Prochlorococcus marinus str. MIT 9312: one gene and its partner. The protein of the gene in region 2 interacts with the protein of the main gene of each other region in a pairwise test. Links are inferred from orthologs where the notes say so. Each region holds a gene or a part of one and is shown on either strand. Other genes may lie near its edges. The genes, in order: gyrB and gyrA.

The links.
Region 1: the proteins of gyrA (region 2) and gyrB interact in binary tests that used the Escherichia coli proteins (3 or more experiments, as listed by UniProt). The link is inferred for Prochlorococcus marinus str. MIT 9312 from one-to-one orthologs.

The regions. Positions count from the first base shown.
Region 1 is NC_007577.1:1,603,324-1,615,035, forward strand. What follows is about bases 8,815-11,688. They hold gyrB (DNA topoisomerase (ATP-hydrolyzing) subunit B), read right to left. Parts: upstream 11,299-11,688; coding sequence 9,331-11,298; downstream 8,815-9,330. Other genes in these bases: PMT9312_RS08895 (FluC/FEX family fluoride channel), read right to left, coding at 8,815-9,001; PMT9312_RS08900 (hypothetical protein), read right to left, coding at 9,005-9,334; miaA (tRNA (adenosine(37)-N6)-dimethylallyltransferase MiaA), read left to right, coding at 11,438-11,688. Also shown: PMT9312_RS08845 (rod shape-determining protein), read right to left, coding at 1-733; PMT9312_RS08850 (single-stranded DNA-binding protein), read left to right, coding at 867-1,241; PMT9312_RS08855 (DedA family protein), read right to left, coding at 1,238-1,897; ahcY (adenosylhomocysteinase), read right to left, coding at 1,900-3,318; tRNA (adenosine(37)-N6)-threonylcarbamoyltransferase complex ATPase subunit type 1 TsaE, read left to right, coding at 3,370-3,807; PMT9312_RS08870 (carbohydrate kinase family protein), read right to left, coding at 3,765-4,763; PMT9312_RS08875 (alpha/beta fold hydrolase), read left to right, coding at 4,854-5,768; PMT9312_RS08880 (RpoD/SigA family RNA polymerase sigma factor), read right to left, coding at 5,753-6,754; mgtE (magnesium transporter), read right to left, coding at 6,856-8,262; PMT9312_RS08890 (CrcB family protein), read right to left, coding at 8,307-8,675; more of PMT9312_RS08895, read right to left, coding at 8,633-8,814; more of miaA, read left to right, coding at 11,689-11,712. UniProt on the Escherichia coli protein: DNA gyrase negatively supercoils closed circular double-stranded DNA in an ATP-dependent manner to maintain chromosomes in an underwound state.
Region 2 is NC_007577.1:977,417-989,361, forward strand. Bases 3,938-7,044 are described here. They hold gyrA (DNA gyrase subunit A), read left to right. Parts: upstream 3,938-4,248; coding sequence 4,249-6,840; downstream 6,841-7,044. Other genes in these bases: PMT9312_RS05525 (GuaB3 family IMP dehydrogenase-related protein), read right to left, coding at 3,938-4,069; crtL (lycopene beta cyclase), read left to right, coding at 6,870-7,044. Outside these bases: PMT9312_RS05495 (RNA methyltransferase), read right to left, coding at 1-579; PMT9312_RS05500 (c-type cytochrome), read right to left, coding at 576-962; petG (cytochrome b6-f complex subunit V), read left to right, coding at 1,018-1,137; 16S rRNA (guanine(966)-N(2))-methyltransferase RsmD, read right to left, coding at 1,114-1,713; imidazole glycerol phosphate synthase subunit HisH, read right to left, coding at 1,727-2,344; trxA (thioredoxin), read right to left, coding at 2,351-2,674; more of PMT9312_RS05525, read right to left, coding at 2,906-3,937; more of crtL, read left to right, coding at 7,045-8,081; PMT9312_RS05540 (glycoside hydrolase family 57 protein), read right to left, coding at 8,086-9,669; PMT9312_RS05545 (2-isopropylmalate synthase), read left to right, coding at 9,896-11,536; PMT9312_RS05550 (hypothetical protein), read left to right, coding at 11,618-11,945. UniProt on the Escherichia coli protein: A type II topoisomerase that negatively supercoils closed circular double-stranded (ds) DNA in an ATP-dependent manner to maintain chromosomes in an underwound state.

The DNA of each region.
Region 1 (11,712 bases), 630 kb from region 2 along the record:
TGACTGACCTTGGTAGACCAGATAAAAGATGTAAACCTCTCACTTCTAAAGTAGTTTTATCAAAATCATCATCTGGAAATGCAGATCCAATTTTGATTTTGATATCTTCTGCAGTTCTCTCTCCAACAACTAAATTGTGAACTTTTTTAAGATATAGCGCAATTGATTCATTTATTTCGTCGCCAGCTATTCGAACAGATTCACTTAATACAGTTCCGCCCAAACTTAATACTGCAACCTCAGTAGTACCACCACCAATATCAACAATCATAGTTCCAATTGGCTCAGTCACTGGTAGTGATGCTCCTATTGCTGCTGCAACAGGTTCATCAATTAAGTGAACTTCTCTAGCTCCGGCTAATCCAGCTTCTCTTACTGCTCTTCGCTCAACACTGGTAACTCCGCTTGGAATACCAATCACGATTCTTGGGGCTACTATACCTTTGCCTTCGTTACATTTTTGAATAAATGTTTTTATCATTTGTTCTGCAGCATCAAAATCTGCGATAACTCCATCTCTTAGTGGTCTTACAGCTCTTATATTGCCAGGGGTCCTTCCAAGCATTAACTTTGCTTCTTTACCAACAGCCAATGGAATCCCTTCTTCTAAATCCATAGCTACCACAGAAGGCTCTTGTAAAACAACCCCCTTACCTGATACATGTATAAGTGTATTGGCAGTTCCCAAATCTATGCCAATATCTCTAGAAAATTTAAATCTGTTAAAAATCACAATAAGAATTCTTTTTATAAATAATATATCTATTTTTTGTTAAGCTCTCAGAATTCTGTCTTTTAGTTATGAATAGCACTTAAAACTTTGAGCAGAACCTAGAAATATGAGTAGTATTAAAAAAAAAATAATTATGGAAATTAACACTATTAACCTAGTTGGCAGAGCTGGAAGAGAACCAGATGTCAGATATTTTGAATCTGGCAGTATCGTAGCGAATTTCACTCTTGCAGTGAATAGAAGAAGCAGAGATGAAGAACCAGATTGGTTTAATTTAGAAATATGGGGCAAACAAGCTCAAATAGCAGCAGATTACGTTAAAAAAGGATCTTTAATTGGAATTACAGGGAGCTTTAAAATTGATAGTTGGAAAGATAAAAATACTGGTGAAGATAGATACAAACCAGTTGTTAGGGTAGATAGATTAAACTTACTAAGCTCCCGAAAAGAATCTGAAAATAACCAATATTCTAACAACAGTAGTAACTCCAGCGAAATCCCTTTCTAAGCTCTATTGTTTTTTAAAAATCTAATAAGTAGTTTTATAAAAAAATATAAGAAAATTAAAATTAAAATTGGCTTTACAAAATATTTGATTTGATCTAAATAAGTTTCAATTATTGGATAATTTTCACCAAATAAATATCCTGCATAAGTGAGAAGTGCGACCCATATAAAGCTACCAAATGTAGTCCAAATCAAGAATTTTCTTAATGGCATAAGTTCTATACCAGCAGGAACTGAAATTAACGTTCTTATACCTGGTACTAATCGGCCCCAAAAAACTAAAGAAACCCCGTATTTATCAAACCACCTTTTACTTTTATTTAAATCATTAGAAGAAATTCCTAAATATTTTCCTTTTTTATCTAAAAAAATTGAAAGTCTTTTTTCATTTACTAATCTACCTAAGTAATACCAAGGCAATGATCCTAGAATCGTTCCTAATAACCCCCAAAAAACTAAAATGTAGAAATTTAATTTTTGTTGATAAACAAAAAATCCTCCCAACGGCATTATTATTTCTGAAGGGATTGGAGGTATTATGTTTTCTAAAAACATAGCCAAACAAATTGTTAGGTATGCAATTGTTGAATTCTTTTCAACAGCCAAACTAATATAGTCAGGGATTGAAGTAAGAAAATTTATAAAAATTAAATTCAAACTTAGTATCTATAAAGCTCTGGTTTATAAGGACCTTCAACAGAAACATTAATATAATCAGCCTGTTCTTCAGTTAATTTTGTTAATTTTGCACCAATTTTATCAAGATGTAATCTAGCTACCATTTCATCTAAATGTTTTGGTAAAACATAAACCTCCTTAGCATATTTTTCTGACTTATTGAAAAGTTCAATTTGAGCTAGTACTTGATTAGTAAACGAATTACTCATAACAAAGCTTGGATGTCCAGTGGCACAACCTAAATTAACTAATCTACCTTCAGCTAAAAGGATTATTTTATTACCACTCGGTAAAGTTATGTGATCAACCTGCGGCTTAATATTTTCCCATGGATAATCTTTCAATGAAGCCACATCAATTTCATTATCGAAATGGCCGATATTACAGACTATGGCCTCGTCTTTCATCTTGACAAGATTTTTGTTTGTTATAACCTGATAGTTCCCAGTAGCTGTAACAAATATATCTATATCTTCCACAACATCGTCTAATGTAACAACGCTAAAACCTTCCATTGCCGCTTGAAGAGCACAAATTGGATCAACTTCAGCAACTTTTACAATTGCACCAAGTCCTCTTAGAGACTGGGCTGAACCTTTACCTACATCTCCAAAACCCATTACTAAAGCGACCTTACCTGCAATCATCACGTCAGTTGCACGCTTTATGCTGTCAACTAGAGATTCTCGGCAACCATATAAATTATCAAATTTGCTCTTAGTTACTGAATCATTAACATTGATAGCAGGGAAAGGTAGAGCATTTTGCTTTTGCAGTTGATAAAGTCTTGCAACTCCCGTTGTAGTTTCTTCAGTGACACCAATGATATTACTCTTAATTCTAGAATAGAAGTCACTATCAGTTTCCAACTTATACTTGATAGAATTGAATAAAGCAATTTCTTCTTCATTACCGGGATTATCTAAAACAGATAAATCTTTTTCTGCTTTACTACCAAGTATCAATAAGCCAGTTGCATCTCCCCCATCATCAAGAATCATATTTGGAGAGTCTGCACCCCAATCAAGGATACAGTGGGTATATTGCCAATATTCATCAAGAGTCTCACCTTTTTTTGCATACACAGAAATTCCTTGATCTGCAATAGCTGCTGCAGCATGATCTTGAGTTGAAAAAATATTGCATGAAGCCCATTTCACTTCTGCACCAAGATCAACAAGAGTTTCTATTAAGACTGCTGTCTGAATAGTCATATGAAGACTTCCAGCTATTTTTGCCCCTTTTAGTGGCTTTTCAGATTGATATTTATCTCTAAGTGCCATTAATCCAGGCATTTCCGTTTCGGCAATTTTAATTTCTTTACGACCAAAATCTGATAAAGATATATCAGCAACTACGTAATTAGTTGTGGAGCTTTTAACTGAATTTGCGATAACCATATCTAGTAAATACTTTCTCTACTAAACTATAAATGATTCTTGTGTAATTTTGTGTTTATTGAGAATTTAAAAGAGACTTTAAATTTAGGAAAAAAACTCTCACACAAATTAAATCCCCAATCAATTGTTTTATTAAAGGGTCCAATTGGGGCTGGGAAAACTTCATTTGTTCAAGGGATTGCAAAAGGCTTATCAATCTCTGAGGACATTACAAGCCCTACATTTGCTTTATCGCATCACTATAACTCCGGCAAAATTCCACTAATTCACCTTGATTTATACAGGTTAGAAAATGTTTCTTCAGCAAAAGAAGTTTTTTTTTCAGAAGAAGAAGAGGCAATACAAAGACAAGCTATTTTAGTTATTGAATGGCCAGAATTAATAGAACCAGTTATTGATAATTTCTGGAAAATAGAAATTAGTTACGCAAAAAATCATGGAAGACACTACGAAATAAGAGATCCCAAAAATTTCTTAACCTTCTCATAATATGGCTGTTGCTCGATGGCCCCTTCACCTAGACAAGTTAATAATCCACAAACACCTGCGAACTTAATGCAATCTTCTATCTCTAGTTCATTTGAAGGATAGCCAGAAGAAATTAATTTTGAAATTAAGCCAGCTAGAAAAGCATCGCCTGCACCAGTAGTATCGACAATTTTTTGTGAAGTAGGAGTTTCGGTAATTCCCTGCAATCCATTGATATACCATGCAACGGGATTTTTCCCATCAGTTATTATTACATCTGGTCTATTAGACAATTGTTGAGATATTCGGAAGGGATTTTCATCCTCAAAAAACAAAGTTGCTTCTTCCTTGGCAAGTTTTAAAACATTTGCATTATTTAAAAAGTTCTTGATTAACTTAACTTTCGCGGATTTACTAATTTCTGATGAAAAACTTGAATGATCCCAAAAGACCTCTCTCCAATTCAAATCAATAACTATTTTGACTTCAAATTTTTTAGCCTGTTCAAGAAGAAAAAAAATAGTCTCTGCTGATATTGGAGATGATAATAAGATCGTTCCTGTAACCAAATATTGTGTTTCTAGCAAAGATTTCTCCAAATTTAAAATTTCTTTTTCGATTAATTTCTTACTAAGAACTTCGTCTGCAAAGCATGAATGAGAACTTTCCTCAAAGCCTGAAAAAAAACGATCTCCAAATTGATCTCTATCAACATTAACCACGCGAGTAGATGAATCATTATCTAATTGCAAGAAATCTAAATTAACGTCCAATTCACTAAATTGCGTAATAAATTTTTTTCCATAATCATCACTACCCAAACTTCCTATAAATGTTGAATCTATTTTTAATTTTCTTAATGCACAAGCAACATTAGCCGGCGCACCTCCCAAAAAATCTGTAAATCCTTGATTTGACTTATTTCTGATTCTGTCTATTAAAGCCTCTCCAATACATATGACCTTTTTCTTTTTCATAAAATGAAAGCTTTTTCTTAACTAAGAATAATTTATTAAAAACGAATAATTTTTTTTTGAATTAAAGTTTAATTAAAAGCATATTTCATAGTGTCTTTAAATAAATCTGAAACTTGGAAGTGGAAAAATTGGGAAATTTCTTGGTCTTTATCAAAAGAATCTACTTCTGAAAAAAATATTAAAATTTTATTAGTTCATGGATTTGGGGCATCAAAAAACCACTGGAGACATAATCAAGATTTCCTTGGGAAATTTTCTAACTGCTTCGCAATTGACTTACTAGGATTCGGAGAAAGCAGTCAGCCTAGTGCTTTATTAAATTACGAACCTTATAAAGAGAATTCAATTAAATATTCATTTGATTTATGGAGTGATCAAATATCGACCTTTTGTTCAGAAGTAATAAAATCTCCTGTTTACTTGGTAGGGAACTCAATTGGTGGTGTTATTGCATTGAAAGCTGCTGAAATTCTCAAAGATAATTGTAAAGGTGTCATTTTAATTGATTGTGCGCAAAGAACTATGGATGATAAACGCTTGAAAAAAAGTGATGTTTTAATGAATTTACTTAGGCCCGTATTAAAAACATTAGTAAGACAAAGAATAATTAGTAATACACTTTTTATGAGAGCTGCTAATCCAAAAGTTATAAAACAAATCCTAAGAAAAGCTTACCCCTCAGGAAAAAATATCGATGAAGAATTAATTGAAATTCTATATCAACCCTCTAAAAGGAAAAACTCTAAAGAAGCATTTCGTGGCTTTATTAACTTATTTGATGACTATCTTGCTCCAGACCTGTTCGATAAGGTTGATACTCCAATCCAATTGATTTGGGGAGAAAAAGATCCTTGGGAATCCTTAAATGAAGCAAAAGAGTGGGAGAAAAAATTCAGGAATATCAAAAGATTAGATATTATTAAAGATGCTGGTCATTGTCCCCATGATGAAAAACCTGAAGAAACCAATAAGTTAATATGTGAATTTCTTCAGGAAACAAAATAGGCTTCTACATTATCACTAAGTCTTCTCAAACCTCTTAATCCATCTCGTTCTAGGTTTCTTACTCTATCCCTACTTATTCCTAGTACTCTTCCTATACCTGTAAGAGACATTGGCTCATCACCATCCATTCCATATCTCATTCTTAAAACTCTACATTGCAGGTCTGGTAATTGATGCAAAAGAGAATGAAGATCGCCTCTCATACAATCCATCTCTATTTGCTCGTCTGGCAAATCCTCGCCGCCTGCTAGTAAATCTAATAAGACAGTGTCTTCACCATCGCCAACTTTTGTTTCCAGACTAACTGGCTGTCCAGCTTTGCACATCAAATCTTTAACATCTTCTTCAGGAAGCTCTACGTATTTAGCAAGTTCACTCACTGTTGGAGTTCTAGACATTTCTTGACTCAACTCTCTTTGACCTTTTTTCAACTTATTCAACATTTCAGTTATGTGAATTGGAAGCCTTATTGCCCTACTTTTTTCAGCTATCGCTCTAGTAATGCCTTGTCTAATCCACCAGTATGCATATGTTGAAAACTTGTAGCCTCTAGCTGGATCAAATTTTTCTACACCCCTTACAAGCCCTATAGTTCCCTCCTGGATTAAATCTAATAATTCCATATTTCTTTTAGTATATTTTTTTGCAACACTTACTACCAACCTTAAATTAGCGGCAACCATTCTTTCTTTAGCCCTTTGTCCAGCTCGCAATCGTTTCTTGATTATTGGAATTGATAAATTTAATTTGCTAGATAATTCCTCAATACTTGGCTTATCTCCTGTTAATTCAATAATTTCCAATTCTGCTCTTTCAACTTGCATATATTCTTGGACTTGCCTACCAAGAGTAATTTCTTGCTCGTGAGATAATAGAGGAACTCTACCTATATCTCTTAAATAAGATCTAACAAGGTCAACATCATTACTAGCCTTTAAACTTGATATTGTTGCTAATTTATTCTCACTTAATGTTTCAGAAGACATGAAAATTGAATGTTGTTTTGTAAACAATACCATTAAGAATTGTAAAGTTAAACAAAAAAATCCACAAATTTACAAAAATGAGAATAAATACCTAGTTGATTTTAAATCAACGAAAGGCTTAATAGCCATTTTGCGGTACTTAGATATATAAATACACCTGCAATATCAGTGATAGTTGTTATGAAAGGAGAGGACATTAAGGCTGGATCCAGTCTCATCCTGTCAAACAACAATGGGAGAATAGCGCCTGTTGTAGCAGCTAAAGTCGTTATAGATATTAAACTTATTCCTACTGCAGAGGCTATTAAAGGACCTTCTCCTTGCCACCAAGCGAAAGGAAATACAACTAGCATCATCAAAACACCTAATAGAGCGCCTGTGATTGCCTCCTTAACTACCGCCTTAATTGCACCAAGAGACTTCAATTTTTGAGTACTTAAACCTCTAATGACAACTGTTGAACTCTGAGCTCCAACATTTCCCCCAGTACCTATTAGCAGTGGAATAAATGCAGCTAGCAAAACTATTTCTTTTAATATTTGATCATTCATCGCTATAACTTTTGTCGTCAAACCATTTGCCAAAACCAAAATCAACAACCACAAAATTCTTCTTCGAGCTATCGTAAATAAACTACTTTGAAAATAATCATCTTCATCTCCAGGTTGAACTGCCCCCGCTGCATAAATATCTCTTGTGGCTTCTTGCTCTATAACATCAATTAAATCATCAACAGTTACTATCCCAACAAGTCTTTTTTCTTTATCGACAACTGGGAGCGCTAAAAAGTCATATCTTTGTATTGCTCTTGCCACCTCTTCTTGATTCGTATTAGTAGAAATATTAACTACATCTTTAGTCATAACATCTCCAATTGGCTTAGAGGGATCAGCAGTTACAAGGTCTCTCAAAGAAAGAATACCAGTTAAATGTCTTTCCTTGTCTGTAACATATAAACTATAAATTGTTTCTGTATATGGAGCTCTTTTTCTGACTAAAGCAAGAGCCTCGGCTGCCGTTTGCATCTCTTTAAGATCTATGAATTCAGTTGTCATTAATCTTCCAGCAGTTTCAGGCTCATATCCAAGCAATTCAGCTGTTACTTTCCTTTCACCAGGACTTAGAGCAGACAGAAATTTTCTTACAACTTTTGCAGGTAATTCGTCAAAGAGTTGAACCCTATCATCAGGAGACATTTTCTCAACGATTTCTAAAACTTCTCCCGAACGAAGTCTATCCAATAAAGTTTGCTGAACTATTGGATCTAAATATTCATAAACCTCAATCGCCTCATTTTTCTTTAGTAATCGAAATGCTAATGCCTGCAATATTAATGGAAGACTTCCAATAGCATCTGCAATATCAACAGGTTGAGAAGGTTCTAAAAGTAACTTTGCCTCATCATAATTTCCTGCGACGAGCAATTCTTCCAGTTGAATAGTAATATTTTCTCGAGTACTTAAATCTGAAGGTAAGGATGTAACAGTTTCAAGATTATCTTCATTCATAAAATATAATTCCTTTTCAAAGTAACAACACCATTATATGAAATCTAAGTAATTTTTCTACTTATCCAAAACCCAAAATACATTACCAATAAATTTATAATAATAATTAAATTACAAAAAATTATGAATTTCATCAAGTCTCCTTGATTAAAAACTTTATACAAAAAATATATAAATCCGCTAAAAGATGTAAAGCACGAAAAAAAACCGCTTAATATAATTTTTTCTATCGAGTAACTTAATCTTTTGTCAATAAAAAAACCAAAAAGTAATGATCCAATGATTGAAACAATGAAATTATTATTTATAAATAATCTTAAAAAAGAAGCTATATAACAAGCTAAAAGAATATAAATATAAATTTTTATTTTCATTTTATAATTTGCATCAAATAATAACCTAAATAAAAGCATATAAAGGAAATTATTATTACCTCGAAATAGTGAAAAAATAAATGCATAAATTTCCTCTTTTGCAATAAAACAAATAGTTGATATATAAAAGAAGAAAATGTACTAAAACATCCTAAAAATCCAATATAAAATAACAATAATAAGTTGTTATTAGTAAGATTTAATGCTAATAAAATTCCTAAAAAAAATGATGCTATGAAATTAACTATTGAAGTATTTTGAATATTAAAACCTATATTAATTTTTAAATTATTTTGTATGAACATCCTAAATATTAATCCAAAAGTACTCCCAAATAAAACAAGACTTATGGCAGTAATATCCAAAATTTACATTTTTATCCAGCCTTTTGTAATTTTATTAGGATCATCTAATAATTTATTAGAAGCTAATTCCACCCTAACCCAACTTTCTCTTTCACTGACTTTCCAAGTACGTAAAACTGATAAACTTGTACCAATTTCAAGAACTAGTAATTCTTTAGCATTAATTTCTGGAAAAGAATAAAGAGAAGTATTGGAACTTAATATAATTTCTTTTGTATTATTAGGAAACTTATTATGATTTATACTTTTTTGAATCCCACCAGCAGGTAATGTAATTGGAGCAATTAATGCAAAAGTAATTAAGCAAAAATTCTTAAGAAGATTATTAATCATATATCTAAAGTTGCCATATCTAATTTACTACTGTGAGTTTCAATAAATTCTCTTCTTGGTGCAACTTTATCTCCCATTAATATATTAAATATTCTGTCAGCTTCAAGTGCATCTTCAATTTCAACCCTTTTCATCATCCTGGTTTGAGGATTCATAGTTGTATCCCACAATTGTTTTGGCATCATCTCACCTAATCCCTTAAATCTTTGGATATTGTAATTTGCATTTTCTCCAAAGCTTCCAATTGTATCCTTTAATTGATTCTCGTTATAACAGTATTTATGATTCTTACCTCTTTCAACCTTGTAGAGGGGAGGACAAGCAATATATATATATCCCTTTTCAACAAGTTCTCTTTGATATCTATAAAAAAATGTCAATAATAAGGTTCTTATATGAGCACCGTCAACATCAGCATCCGTCATAATTACAACTCTGTGATATCTCAAAGAGCTCACGTCGAACTCCTCTCCTTTTATTCCTAATCCTAAAGCTGTTATTAAAGACTGAATTTCTGTATTTTTATATATTTTTGTATCGTCAGTTTTTTCGATATTTAGAATTTTACCCCTAAGAGGCAAAATAGCCTGAAATTTTCTATCTCTGCCTTGTTTTGCGGAACCTCCAGCAGAATCTCCCTCAACGATATAAATTTCAGATTCTGCGGGATCTCTAGAACTACAATCTGCTAATTTACCTGGCAAAGTTGAGCTTTCAAGAACACTTTTTCTTCTTACTAATTCTCTAGCCCTTCTTGCAGCTTCTGCTGCATTGAATGATTGAATTGCTTTCTCAAGAACCAAGTCTAAAATTCCAGGATTAAATTCCATAAATTTTGTAAGAGCCTCCCCAATAAGAGAATCAACAATTCCTCTTACTTCCGTATTACCTAATTTTGTTTTTGTTTGTCCCTCAAATTCGGGATCTGGAACTTTAACGGATAAAACTACAGTTAAGCCCTCTCTGATATTTTCGCCAGCTAAATTTTTTTCAATATCTTTTCTTTTACCTCTTTTTTTTGCAAGATTATTGAACGTTCTTGTCAAAACTGTCTTTAATCCTTCAATATGAGTTCCTCCATCAATAGTTCTAATATTATTTGCAAAACCTAAAATATTATCTGAATATACATCTGAACACCATTGCAAAGCTGCTTCTACGTAAACGTTTTCTTTTTGTGAGTCAACATAAATTATGTCAGGATGAATGGCCTCTTTTTCCGCATTCATGTATTGAACATATTCTTTAATGCCTCCTTGATATAAGTAAATTTCTTCTTTAAAAGAACCATCTGACAATTTATTTCTCTCATCTCTAAAAACAATTTTTACACCGCCATTAAGATAAGCAAGTTCTCTTAATCTTGATGAGAGAAGAGCATATTCGAATTCGATTCCTCCAGAAAAAATCGTTTTATCAGGTTTAAAACAAATAGTGGTTCCTTTTTTAAAAGGTTTTTTAGTCTGCTTTTTACTTTGCAATACATTCTGCGATACACCTTTTTCAAATCTTTGATTAAACTCACTACCATCTCTATAAACAGTCACATTAACCCATTCGCTTAAAGCATTAACTACAGAGATTCCTACTCCATGCAATCCGCCTGAAACTTTATAGCCACCACTTCCGAATTTACCTCCCGCATGAAGAACAGTCAGTACAGTTTCTAAGGCACTTTTACCCGTCCTTGGATGAATATCTGTTGGGATACCTCGTCCATTATCAGAAATTAAAGCTGATCCATCTGATTGAAGAACTATTTCTATATGATCACAATGACCTGCAAGTGCTTCATCAACTGAATTATCAACGACTTCATATACTAAATGATGCAAACCTCTAGGACCTGTAGAACCTATATACATGCCAGGACGTTTACGAACTGGCTCTAATCCCTCTAAGACCTGAATCTGTTCCGCACCATATTCATTTGAGATTTTATTAGATCTTTTGTCCTCACTCATTTAATATAAAAAAAAAACATTGGTCATTTAAAATGACCTTTCATTAAACTTACCACCGCAATAAGAGAAAGGCTCGAAGTCTATGAAAAATTTAATCACTTATATTATATAACTAATAAATTTTTCTTCAGAAATTCATATGTCTTCTTATCCCCCTCATGTAATAGTTCTAATTGGAGCCACAGCAAGTGGGAAAACAGAATTAGCTATCGAAATTGCAGAATATTTTAAAACTCGTATACATAATATCGATTCGAGACAAATTTATAAATCTATGGATATTGGAACAGCCAAACCATCTGAGAATCAACAAAAAAAAATAAAGCATTTTCTAATAGATATAGAAGAACCTATTAATCCAATTAATGTAAAACAATTTCAAGAAATTGCTCAAAAATCAATACAAAAAGAAAT
Region 2 (11,945 bases):
AATCTCCACAAATGAATCATGTATTTGTTTTGATGATGCAAGATTAAAAACTTCTAATTCCTTATTGAAATTTCTTTTAGAAGACTTATTTAATTCATACAAAACTATTGAAACTGCATGAGAAAGATTTAAAGAAGGATTATTCTTAGAAGTAGGTATATTAAAAGTCTTATTTGCCAAAAGTAATTCATTATTACTTAAACCTCTATCTTCTCTGCCAAATATAATTGCTAAATTATTAATTTTTTCAAAAGATAAAATCCAACTAACTATATCTTCTGAAGATTCAAAGACTGAATCTTTACTAACATCTATCCTGCCACAAGATGCGATAACTAAATCACAATCAAAAATTGCATTTTCTAAATTATCGAAAATTTTGCAATGATCAAGATATTTTTGACCTTTAAGGGCCATTTTTTTTGCTTTTAAAGAGAATATATCGCATTTTGGAGAAACAATTCTTAATTCATCGACTTCAAAATTGGAGCATAACCTTGCTACACTCCCAACATTTAAAGGGCCGTTTGGTTCAACTAATATTACTTTTAAATTAGAAAAATTTTTCCCCAAAATCATTCAAGGCTATGTAGATATTTTAACAAATTGGACATATTTACAGGATCAATTTCAAAACTTGGCATGGGAGGAGTAAGCCCACCAGTAACTTGTTTTATTATCTCTTTATCATTCAATCGTTGAGTTATTGAATGCAAGTCTGGCCCCACTAATCCTCTTGCTGTAATTCCATGACATCCAACACAATTTATCTTAAAAAGAGCATCTCCTTCCTTAGCAGATCCATTAAGCTCAAGAGTATCAATAATATATTTATTATTTTCATGATTATTTAAGAAAAATATTGAAAAACATAACAATGAAACTATAAAAACAATAAAAAACTTTTTGAAAAATTCTCTTTTAATGTCTCTTTCTGCTGCAGATGATGAAGATGTTGACACAAAAAATAGTCTCTATGTAAAAATTGTTAGTAAGAAATTCAAAAAAGGCAAAAAAATGATCGAGCCTCTTCTATGTGGAATTGTTTTAGGGTTAGTTCCAATAACTCTTCTTGGATTATTCGTAAGTGCTTGGAATCAATACAGAAGAGGTTCAGGTATGTTGGACATTGATTAAAAATGTTAATCTTGATTGCCCATAGTCTCTCACATCTATAGTTTCCCATAAAGTACTTTTTTTAATATCCAAGTCTGGAGAATGTTCACAAATAACTATTGAATCATTTTTTAAAAAATCACAATTGAATATTTGATTTAAAACTAATTCATGGAATTTTACATTATATGGAGGGTCTATATAAACAAAATCAAATTTTAATTTATTTAAATCTACAATTTTAGATGATAACTTTCTCTCATAATCTGGTTTTGTCCAGCTCAAAACGTCTTTACAAATAACATCAATATCATTTTTTCTATTATCTATATCTTGCAACGAAAGTAAATTTTTTAAGCAAATTTTTGAGTTGTTTTTGTTTTTCTCAATAGCAATAATTTTTCTTGCCCCGTGATTATATGCTTCACATGATATGGCTCCTGTTCCACTAAATAAATCTAACCAGTTACTATTTTCAACTCTGTTATTCAATATATTAAATATAGCCTCTCTAACTCTCAAAGTTGTAGGTCTTGTATAAATATTATTTGGACTTTGGAGTTTTTTACCACCTATTAATCTTAAATTTGTCTTCATCAGTAATTATCAGTTATTGAATATTACTAAGCCATCTTCTCAAAAGTTTTTCTCCAGTTTTACCAGATTTCTCAGGATGAAATTGACAAGCTAATAAATTATCATTTTCAATCATAGCTGTTAATTTTTCAGAACCATAATTAACCTGAGCTGCAATAATACTGAAGTCATCTGGGATTGCATGATAGGAATGGACAAAATAGACCCAATTATTTAATTCCTCTAGTTCTAATAAAGTATTTGTTTTTGTAGGTAGAAGTTCGCACCAACCCATGTGGGGGATTCTTTGATTAACTATATTGGGTATTTTTTGAATTTTGCCCTTTAAAATACCTAGTCCTTGAACTTTTCCTTCATCACTAGATTCAAAAAGAAGTTGAAGACCTAAACAAATTCCTAAAAAAGACTTACCACTATTAATCCAATTTTTCAAATCAATTATCAAATCAGTATTTATAAGATTAATCATCGCAGGATCAAATGCTCCAACTCCAGGAAGTATTATCGCCTTACAAGCTTTTGATTCACTAAAGTTTTTAATTAAAATTATTTCTTCTCCAAGACTTTCTAGAGATTTTGTTACTGAATGAATATTACCCATTCCATAGTCTATAAGTCCAATTTTATGCAAAGCTATTTATAGATGCTTAGTTAAAGTGCTCGAAAGAGTTGCTTTTGGTACGGCTCCAACCACAGTATCAACTTTCTGACCTCCTTTAAAGATCATTAATGTTGGAATACTTCTAATTCCATATTGACTCGCAACATTTGGGTTTTCATCTGTATTTAATTTAAAAACTTTAATTTTCCCTTCAAAGTCTTTCGAGATTTCTTCTACAACTGGTGCTACCATCCTACATGGACCGCACCATGGCGCCCAAAAATCAACCAATACTGGTAGATCACTTTGCAGTACATCCTTGTCAAATGAAGAATCAGTTACGGCTGGAGCTGATGACATAATTTAAGTATTCCTTTTAGAAAATTTAGCAAGCTATTCTTTTAAGTGATGATTTCATTACAGATAAAATAATATAAGTAACAAAATATCTAAAAAAAGCCCGAATAATCGGGCGATTTAGTGTGTGAGGAGTATGGGGTTTCCCCCATTTTTTAATAATAACTCCTAAAGAGAAAATTGTTCAATTTAAATATTATATATACTTATTTTTATAATTTTGCTCTAAATAAACTATTTACCCATCCCAAGCTGCTGAGCTTTTTGATAAACCTTACCCTCCGTAAGAAGAGATGGTGCAATAACTATTTCAACCTCCTGCATTTCTTTAATATTTTTAGCCCCAAGAGTACTCATTGATGTTCTAATAGCTCCTAATAAATTATGTGTACCATCATCAAGCAAAGCAGGGCCTTTAATTATCCTTTCTAAGGAACCTGTCGAACCAACTTCAATTCTTGTCCCTCTTGGCAATATTGGACTTGGAGTAGCCATACCCCAGTGAAATCCTTTACCTGGAGCATTTGAGGATTTAGCTATTGGTGAGCCAATCATTACAGCATCTGCACCACAAGCTAAACATTTACAAATATCTCCGCCTGTTACAATTCCTCCATCTCCGATAATAGGAATATAATGACCACTTTCTTTAAAATAATCATCTCTTGCCGAACTACAATCAGCAATTGCAGTTGCTTGTGGGATTCCAATTCCTAGTACCCCTCTTGAAGTACATGCCGCTCCAGGGCCTATACCAACCATTAATCCTGCAACTCCAGCCTGCATAAGAAGTTTAGCAACTTCGTAAGTAACACAATTACCAGCTATAACAGGGACATTCATAGATTGACAGAGGTTTTTAATATTTAAGGTTTCCTTACCTTCCATGCCAAGATGCTCAGTTGAGACGACTGTTCCTTGAAGAAAAAATAAATCTATTTTGGAATTATTAAGTGTTTCCTTAAATTTTATGGCAGCTTGAGGAGTTCCACTAAACGCAGCTATACCTCCTCTTTCTTTAACCTCATTTATTCTCTGTAAAATTAATTTCTCCTTAACAGGTTCACTGTATATCTTCTGCATTAATGGGACAAAATCATTTTTCCCTACTGATGCTATTTGATTTAATGTTTCATCAGGATTATCATAACGTGTTTGAATGCCTTCCATATTAATAACCCCTAGGGCACCTAATTTGGTAAGTTCTACAGCCGTATTAACATCCACTACGCTGTCCATAGCGCTAGCTACAATTGGAACTTCTCTCTTTAAATCCCCTATTAACCAGGAAGGATCAGTTAAATCGTAATCTAGTGTTCTTTTGCCAGGGACTAAAGCTATTTCATCAATACCATAAGCCCTTCTGACATTTTTGTTCAAACCAAGTTCAATATTCACGGATTTTTTAATTTATTCTGATTAAATTAACAACTAAAGGGGTAATAAGCCAAGGTTTATTCAAAAACAACAGGTTTTTTTTAAATTTGTGTGTAAATGTGAGTATTTGGGAATTAAATATATCCTTTTTTTTATTCATTATGACAATCAGCGATTATTATTAAATAAAGGTTTTTTGTATGTCTGATATTATAGATTCCGGAAATTCTGGATTAAGCGAAGATAACGATCGAATTATTCAGACAGACTTAAGAAATGAGATGTCTCGCTCTTATCTCGAGTATGCAATGAGCGTCATAGTAGGTCGTGCCCTTCCTGACGCGAGAGATGGATTAAAGCCTGTTCATAGAAGAATTCTTTATGCAATGTATGAACTTGGTTTAACAAGCGGTAGACCTTACAGAAAATGTGCAAGGGTCGTTGGGGAGGTACTTGGTAAATATCACCCCCATGGTGACACTGCTGTCTATGATGCCTTGGTGAGGATGGCTCAAGATTTTTCTATGAGAATGCCACTTATAGATGGTCATGGGAACTTTGGTTCTGTCGATAACGACCCTCCCGCAGCAATGAGATATACAGAATCTCGGCTACAGTCTCTTACAGATGAAAGTTTACTAGAGGATATTGAATCTGAAACTGTAGATTTCTCTGATAATTTTGACGGATCACAACAAGAGCCAACAGTCTTACCTGCAAGAATTCCTCAACTACTTTTAAATGGATCATCTGGAATAGCAGTAGGTATGGCAACTAATATTCCACCCCATAATTTAGGAGAATTAATCAATGGTCTCAAATCAATAATCAACAATCCTTCAATTGAAGATAGAGAACTTTTTGAACTAATTAAGGGTCCTGATTTTCCTACTGGTGGTCAAATATTAGGAAGAGATGGTATTAGAGAAACCTTCAAAACAGGAAGAGGTTCAATAACCATGAGAGGGGTAGCAAATATTGAGCAAATTAAATCAGCTGGTAGGGCTGAAAAAGATGCCGTAATAATTACAGAACTCCCTTTTCAAACTAATAAAGCTGGATTGATAGAGAGAATTGCAGACTTGGTTAATGAGAGAAAATTAGAAGGTATTTCTGATATTAGAGATGAAAGTGATCGAGATGGGATGAGAATTGTTATCGAGCTAAAAAGAGACGCATACCCACAAGTAGTTTTAAATAACTTATTTAAGTTAACACCTTTACAAAATAACTTTAGTGCCAATATTTTAGCTTTAGTTAAAGGAGAACCCACAACTCTCTCACTTCGGAGAATGTTAGATGTATTTCTAGATTTTAGGGTAGAGACCATAAGACGTAGAACAGGATTTCTATTAAGAAAGGCAGAAGAAAGAGATCACATCGTTAAAGGGCTTTTATTGGCTTTAGATGCTATGGATGAAATTATCAATCTAATAAGATCTGCAAAAGATACAATTTCAGCTCGAGAAAAATTACAAACTGATCATGAATTATCTTCTACACAAGCAGAAGCTATTTTACAAATGCAGTTAAGAAGATTAACCGCCTTAGAGGCAGATAAAATCAAAGCGGAACATGACGAATTAACTAAAAAAATCAACCAATATCAACAAATCTTAAATAGTAAAGAAAGAATTTTTGAAATTATTCTCGAAGAACTTAATAAAATCGATGAAAGATTTTCTTCTCCAAGAAAAACAGAAATTTTAGATCTAGGAGGTGGTCTTGATGATATTGATCTTATAGCTAATGATCGATCAGTAGTTTTATTAACTGAAGCAGGTTATTTAAAAAGGATGCCTGTTAATGAATTTGAATCTACCAGTCGTGGGTCAAGGGGTAAAGCTGGCACAAAGACTCAAGGAGATGATGAGGTGAAATTATTTATAAGCTGCAACGATCATGATACTCTTTTGCTTTTCAGTGATAGAGGGGTAGCTTATGCTCTCCCAGCATATAGAGTTCCTATGAGTAGCAGAACGGCAAAAGGTACTCCATCAGTTCAACTTCTCCCAATACCAAGAGAAGAAAAAATAACTTCACTTGTTGCAGTTGATTCTTTTGATAACGATTGTTATTTATTAATGTTAACCAAGTCTGGATTTATAAAAAGGACTTCACTTTCTGCCTTCTCAAAAATTCGCTCAAATGGTCTAATAGCAATTAATCTTGAGGATGGAGACGCCCTAACATGGGTCAGACTATCCAAAGAAGGCGATAGTGTTTTAATTGGATCAAGAACAGGAATTGCGATTCATTTCAGATTAGATATAAACGAATTAAGACCCCTTGGCAGGACAGCAAGGGGGGTTAAATCAATGAACTTGAAAAAAGGGGATAATCTTGTATCCATGGATGTTTTAACATCTGATTTGGTTGATAAATTAGCTAAAATTGATGATCTTAATAAAGAAATTGAAGAAAATATTGAAGTTAACTCTTCGGATGGGCCCTGGGTATTAATAGCCAGTGCATTTGGTCTAGGAAAGAGAGTGCCAGTAACTCAGTTTAGATTACAAAAAAGAGCAGGGATGGGTTTAAGAGCGATAAAATTCAGAATTCAAGATGATGTTCTTGTTTGTTTAAAGGTCCTAGGAGAAGGAGAAGAATTACTTTTTGTGACCGAAAAAGGTGTAATAGTTAGAACAAATGCAGATAAAATTTCTCAGCAATCCAGAGCAGCTACTGGAGTAAAATTACAACGACTGGACGAGGGCGATCATTTATCAGAAGTGGTATTAGTTCCTCGTGAACAAATAGAGGAAATAGACCAAACAAGTCCAGAGGAATAAAATTAAAAACGAATGGTTAATTAGACAATATGGAAATACTTGATATTTTAATTTTAGGATCTGGTCCAGCAGCATTATGTTTAGCTTCTGAATTAGCAAAGCAGGATCTAAATATAAAGGGAATATCAACTAAATCTCCAAGTGAAAAATGGGAGAATACATATGGAATTTGGGCATCTGAATTAGAAGAATTAGGGTTAGAGTCTTTGTTATCTCACCGATGGTGTAAAACAGTTAGTTTTTTTGGAAATGGGGAAAATAAACAGGGGAATTTTCCAACAAAACATAACTACGATTATGGTTTAATAAATCAAGAAGCCTTTCAAAATGAACTATTAAAAAAATGCAAAGGGATTGAATGGTTGAACGAAACAGCAAAAGATATTACAGAGAAAAACAAACTATCTGAAGTAATTTGTTTTTCAGGTCTAAAAATAAAAGCAAGGTTAGTTATTGATGCAAGTGGGCATAAAAGTAATTTTGTAAAAAGACCAGTTAAGAATGAAATCGCTCAACAAGCTGCGTATGGAATAGTTGGCAAATTCTCATCCCCACCTGTTAACAAGGAACAGTTTGTTTTAATGGATTTTCGTCCAAATCATTTAAGCAAGGATGAAAAATTATTATCTCCTTCCTTTCTTTATGCAATGGACCTGGGAAATGAAACTTACTTTGTAGAAGAAACATCATTAGCTAGTTTTCCAGCATTATCGCAAGAAAGTCTTAAAAAAAGACTTTTTAAAAGACTTAATAGTAAGGGTATTAAAGTAAGTGAAATTTTTCATGAAGAGAATTGTCTTTTCCCAATGAATTTACCCCTCCCATTTAAAAAACAATTTGTACTTGGTTTTGGTGGAGCTGCAAGTATGGTGCACCCTGCATCAGGATATATGATCGGATCTTTATTAAGAAGGGCCCCACTCCTTGCAGAAAAATTAGCAATCTTTTTAAAAGAACCTCATCTAAGTTCTTTAGATCTAGCAACAAAAGGTTGGGATATCCTATGGCCATACGAGTTAACACAAAGGCATAAACTTTACCAATATGGTCTAAGAAGATTAATGAGTTTTGACGAAAGTAAATTAAGAAGTTTTTTCTCAAATTTCTTTAGATTATCGACCAAAGAATGGGTAGGTTTTCTTACTAATACTCTTCCACTTCCAAAACTAATTTACGTCATGAGTAAGATGTTTATAAATTCACCTCTAAAAGTAAAACTAGGAATGCTTAAGTTAAATTAATATTTTATTTTCGCCAATCATTAATGTTAATATCTGGGAAAACTTTATCTTCTTCCTCAATATCTTCAAGAAATTTTAAATTAATGTTGGAATGATTTTTAATCATTTCAACTAATTTCCAGAACCTAAACAAGTGTCTTTCTATCCTCTCTTTTGCAAGCTTAGTTGTAGTTCCAGCTCTTAGGATAAAACTCCAATCAGATGACTCAGAGAGAAGCAATTCTCTTGCTGCTTGTTTGAAAAGTCTTAAAGATAATTCATTATTAAAATTTTTCGAGCATAAATCAACAAAAGTTGAACCTGCTTTTGTGATTTCTGGAACGATCCATGCATTTGCATCATTAATCCAGTAATTATGGTAACCACCTTGTCCCCAGCTTGATGACGATGGATCACAAATCTGAAGATTTGGCTTTTGAAGTAAGAATTCTTTTAAATTTGTAAGCTTAATTGAATATTTACTCGAGTTCTTTAAAATATTTTCAATAAAAAAAGGTCCCTCATACCACCAATGACCAAATAACTCTGCATCAAATGGAGCCACTAATAAGGGCTTAAAGGAAGACGATAAAGTTAATTTTTCTAATTGTTTGGATCTCTCTAGAAGATAAGCATCAGCATGTTCTGAAGCCTTCTTTTTGGCTTCATTTTCTAAGTAAAACTCCTTTTCCCCTAATGGGACGTTTTCATCTGTAATCTTATGAAATTTTAAACCCAAGGGTCTTTTAGTTGAAATTCCTTTCTTTTGAAGCTTAAAGATAGGTAATTCCCAACCTAAATCTTTATGAAATTCCCTATAAACTTTGTCTCCCGGGAATCCATCCTTAGCAGACCAAACGGGCAGGGTTGACTCACTATCTCTTCCGAAAAATGCAACTCCTTTTTTCGAGCAGATTGGAGCGTATACTCCATACCTAGGCCTTGGTGTGGAATTAAGAATCCCATGACCGTCTAAGATTGCATATCTAATTCCAGAATTAAATAGAATTTCATCTAAATTTTCGTAATATGCGCATTCAGGTAGCCAAATACCGAGAGGCTTAATTCCAAAAATATTTTCATGGCTCCTAATGGCTGTATTAATTTGTCCTTTAACAGTTTCAGGATTCTCTCTTAGGATTGGCAAATATCCGTGTGTAGCAGCACAAGTGAGAATATCCAAATTTCCAGAGATACTTAAAACTCTAAACTTCTCAATTAAATTTCCTGAACATTTTTGCCAGTATAAGTATTTGTCATTAAGATTTTTTATCAAAAATGCAGAAGCATTTTTTTCTTTTTGAGGCAGTTCGTTTAAGAAATCATTCCTTGTTTCAATCCAGCTTGGGAAAGTTTCTTGAATTTGTTTATTATCTAGAAGTGATAATAATGTTGGAGACAAACTAATAGTAAGTTTTGTATTTAAAGGATTTTCATTTTTGGAAGATTCTATTGATTGAAGTAGTGGTATATAACATTCCAATATCGCCTGAAATAACCAGTCCTCTTCTAACGAATTTCTTTCATTTTTTCTTACATAAGGAAGATGGGCATGTAAAACTATCGCTAACTGACCTAAAACATTTTTTTTTGGGTATTGCCCATTCATACTTTTTATAAGTTATGCCTGTAATTCTATAAAAAATCAAAATTAACCTTTTATAAAAAGGAAGCTTTAATCTTAAAACAATACTTTAATAATTAAAGTATTTTATTTTTTTCTTCAGAATTTTAACCAATATTGTTAAGTAATAAGCCCGCAGCAAATTTTTATTGAACTAGATCTAGTCAATTTTTTTTAATTAGCTTAATATAAGTTTAAGTGATTCGCGCGAATGTCCAAAGATCCTGGAAGAATTTTGATCTTTGATACAACTCTTCGAGATGGAGAGCAATCTCCTGGTGCCAGTTTAAATCTTGAAGAAAAGCTTGCTATTGCACATCAATTAGCAAGATTAGGAGTAGATGTTATTGAGGCTGGATTCCCTTTCGCAAGTCCCGGAGATTTTAAAGCTGTTAATAAAATTTCCAATGATGTAGGGAAAGAAAACGGTCCTATAATATGCGGTTTAGCTAGAGCGTCCAAAGGAGATATAAAAGCATGTTATGAAGCAGTAAGTCCAGCCCCAAAGAAAAGAATACATACTTTTATTGCCACAAGCGATATTCACCTTAAACATAAACTTAAAAAGTCCAGAAAAGATGTCCTTCAAATAGTTCCAGAAATGGTTAATTATGCAAAAACATTGGTAGAAGATATTGAGTTTTCTTGTGAAGATGCTTCAAGGAGTGATCCAGATTTTTTATACGAAGTGATTCAATTAGCAATTTCTGCAGGTGCGACAACTATAAATATCCCTGATACTGTTGGATTTACAACTCCTAGTGAATTTGGCAAATTAATTTCTGATATAAATAAAAATGTTCCAAATATTGATGAAGCAGTAATATCTGTTCATGGTCATAATGATTTAGGTCTAGCAGTTGCCAATTTTCTAGAGGCAGTAAAAAATGGAGCGAGACAACTAGAATGTACGATTAATGGAATTGGTGAAAGAGCAGGAAATGCCTCTCTCGAAGAATTAGTAATGGCGCTGCATGTAAGGAAAAGTTTTTTTAATAGTTTTTTTAAAAGAAATCCAGATTCGCCAACTCCTCTTACTGCCATAAGAACAGAAGAGATAACAAAAACTTCTAGGCTCGTTTCCAACCTAACTGGAATGACTGTTCAACCCAATAAAGCAATTGTGGGAGCTAATGCTTTTGCCCATGAATCAGGCATTCATCAGGATGGAGTCTTAAAAAATAGACTAACTTACGAAATTATCGATGCAAAAACTGTTGGTTTGAGTGATAACAAAATATCTTTGGGAAAACTTAGTGGAAGAAGTGCAGTAAGAGCTAGATTAGAGGAGATGGGATATGACTTGAGCAGGGAAGACTTAAATGATGCTTTTGCTCGTTTTAAGGATTTAGCTGATAGGAAAAGAGAAATTACAGATAGAGACTTAGAAGCAATTGTTAGTGAACAAGTACAGCTTCCGGAAGCTAAATTTCAGTTATGTCTTGTACAAGTAAGTTGCGGTAACGCATCTAAACCTACCGCCACTATTACGCTTCTAAACACGGCAGATAATACTGAGGATACAGCTGTATCAGTAGGGACTGGACCTGTTGATGCTGTGTGCGAGGCTTTAAATAAATTAGCTAAAGTTCCTAATGAATTAATTGAATTTTCTGTAAAGTCGGTAACAGAAGGTATTGATGCATTGGGAGAAGTAACAATAAGAATCAGAAGGGATAATAAGATATATTCTGGTCATTCTGCTGACACGGATGTGGTAGTTGCTGCGGCGAATGCTTACGTTAATGCTTTAAATAGGCTTGTATTTTCTGAGAAAAAAAATTCAATTCACCCACAATTTGATAATTTAGAAAATTCTAATAAAACATTTCTATCTAATCCTGCAAATTAAATTATTTCTTAGGATTATTAAGTAGTATAAAAAATAGTCTCTTAATACTGTAGATTTATTTAATAGTTTAAGCTGTAAATAATGAGAGAAAGGTTACTAGGATATTGGGCACTTTCGTGGGTTGGGTTAATCAGCAATATAATTGCACTTCCAATTATCGCATTAATAATAAGTTATGGGCCTCCACTAAAAGTTGCGAATATAACTCTAGCCATAAGTCTTGGCTGGCCTGCTGCTATCGTTGGAATAGTTTCTTCAGCAGCTCTATTAGCAGAGAGAAAATGGGGAGTAACTTTAACTTTGGTATCTCTATCAATGGTAATTTCTGGTATGGGTCCTTATTCAGTGGTAAGGATCATAACTCTAAAAGACATTTTTGGAATTGGTGGGTTTGCTCTTTTAACAACAT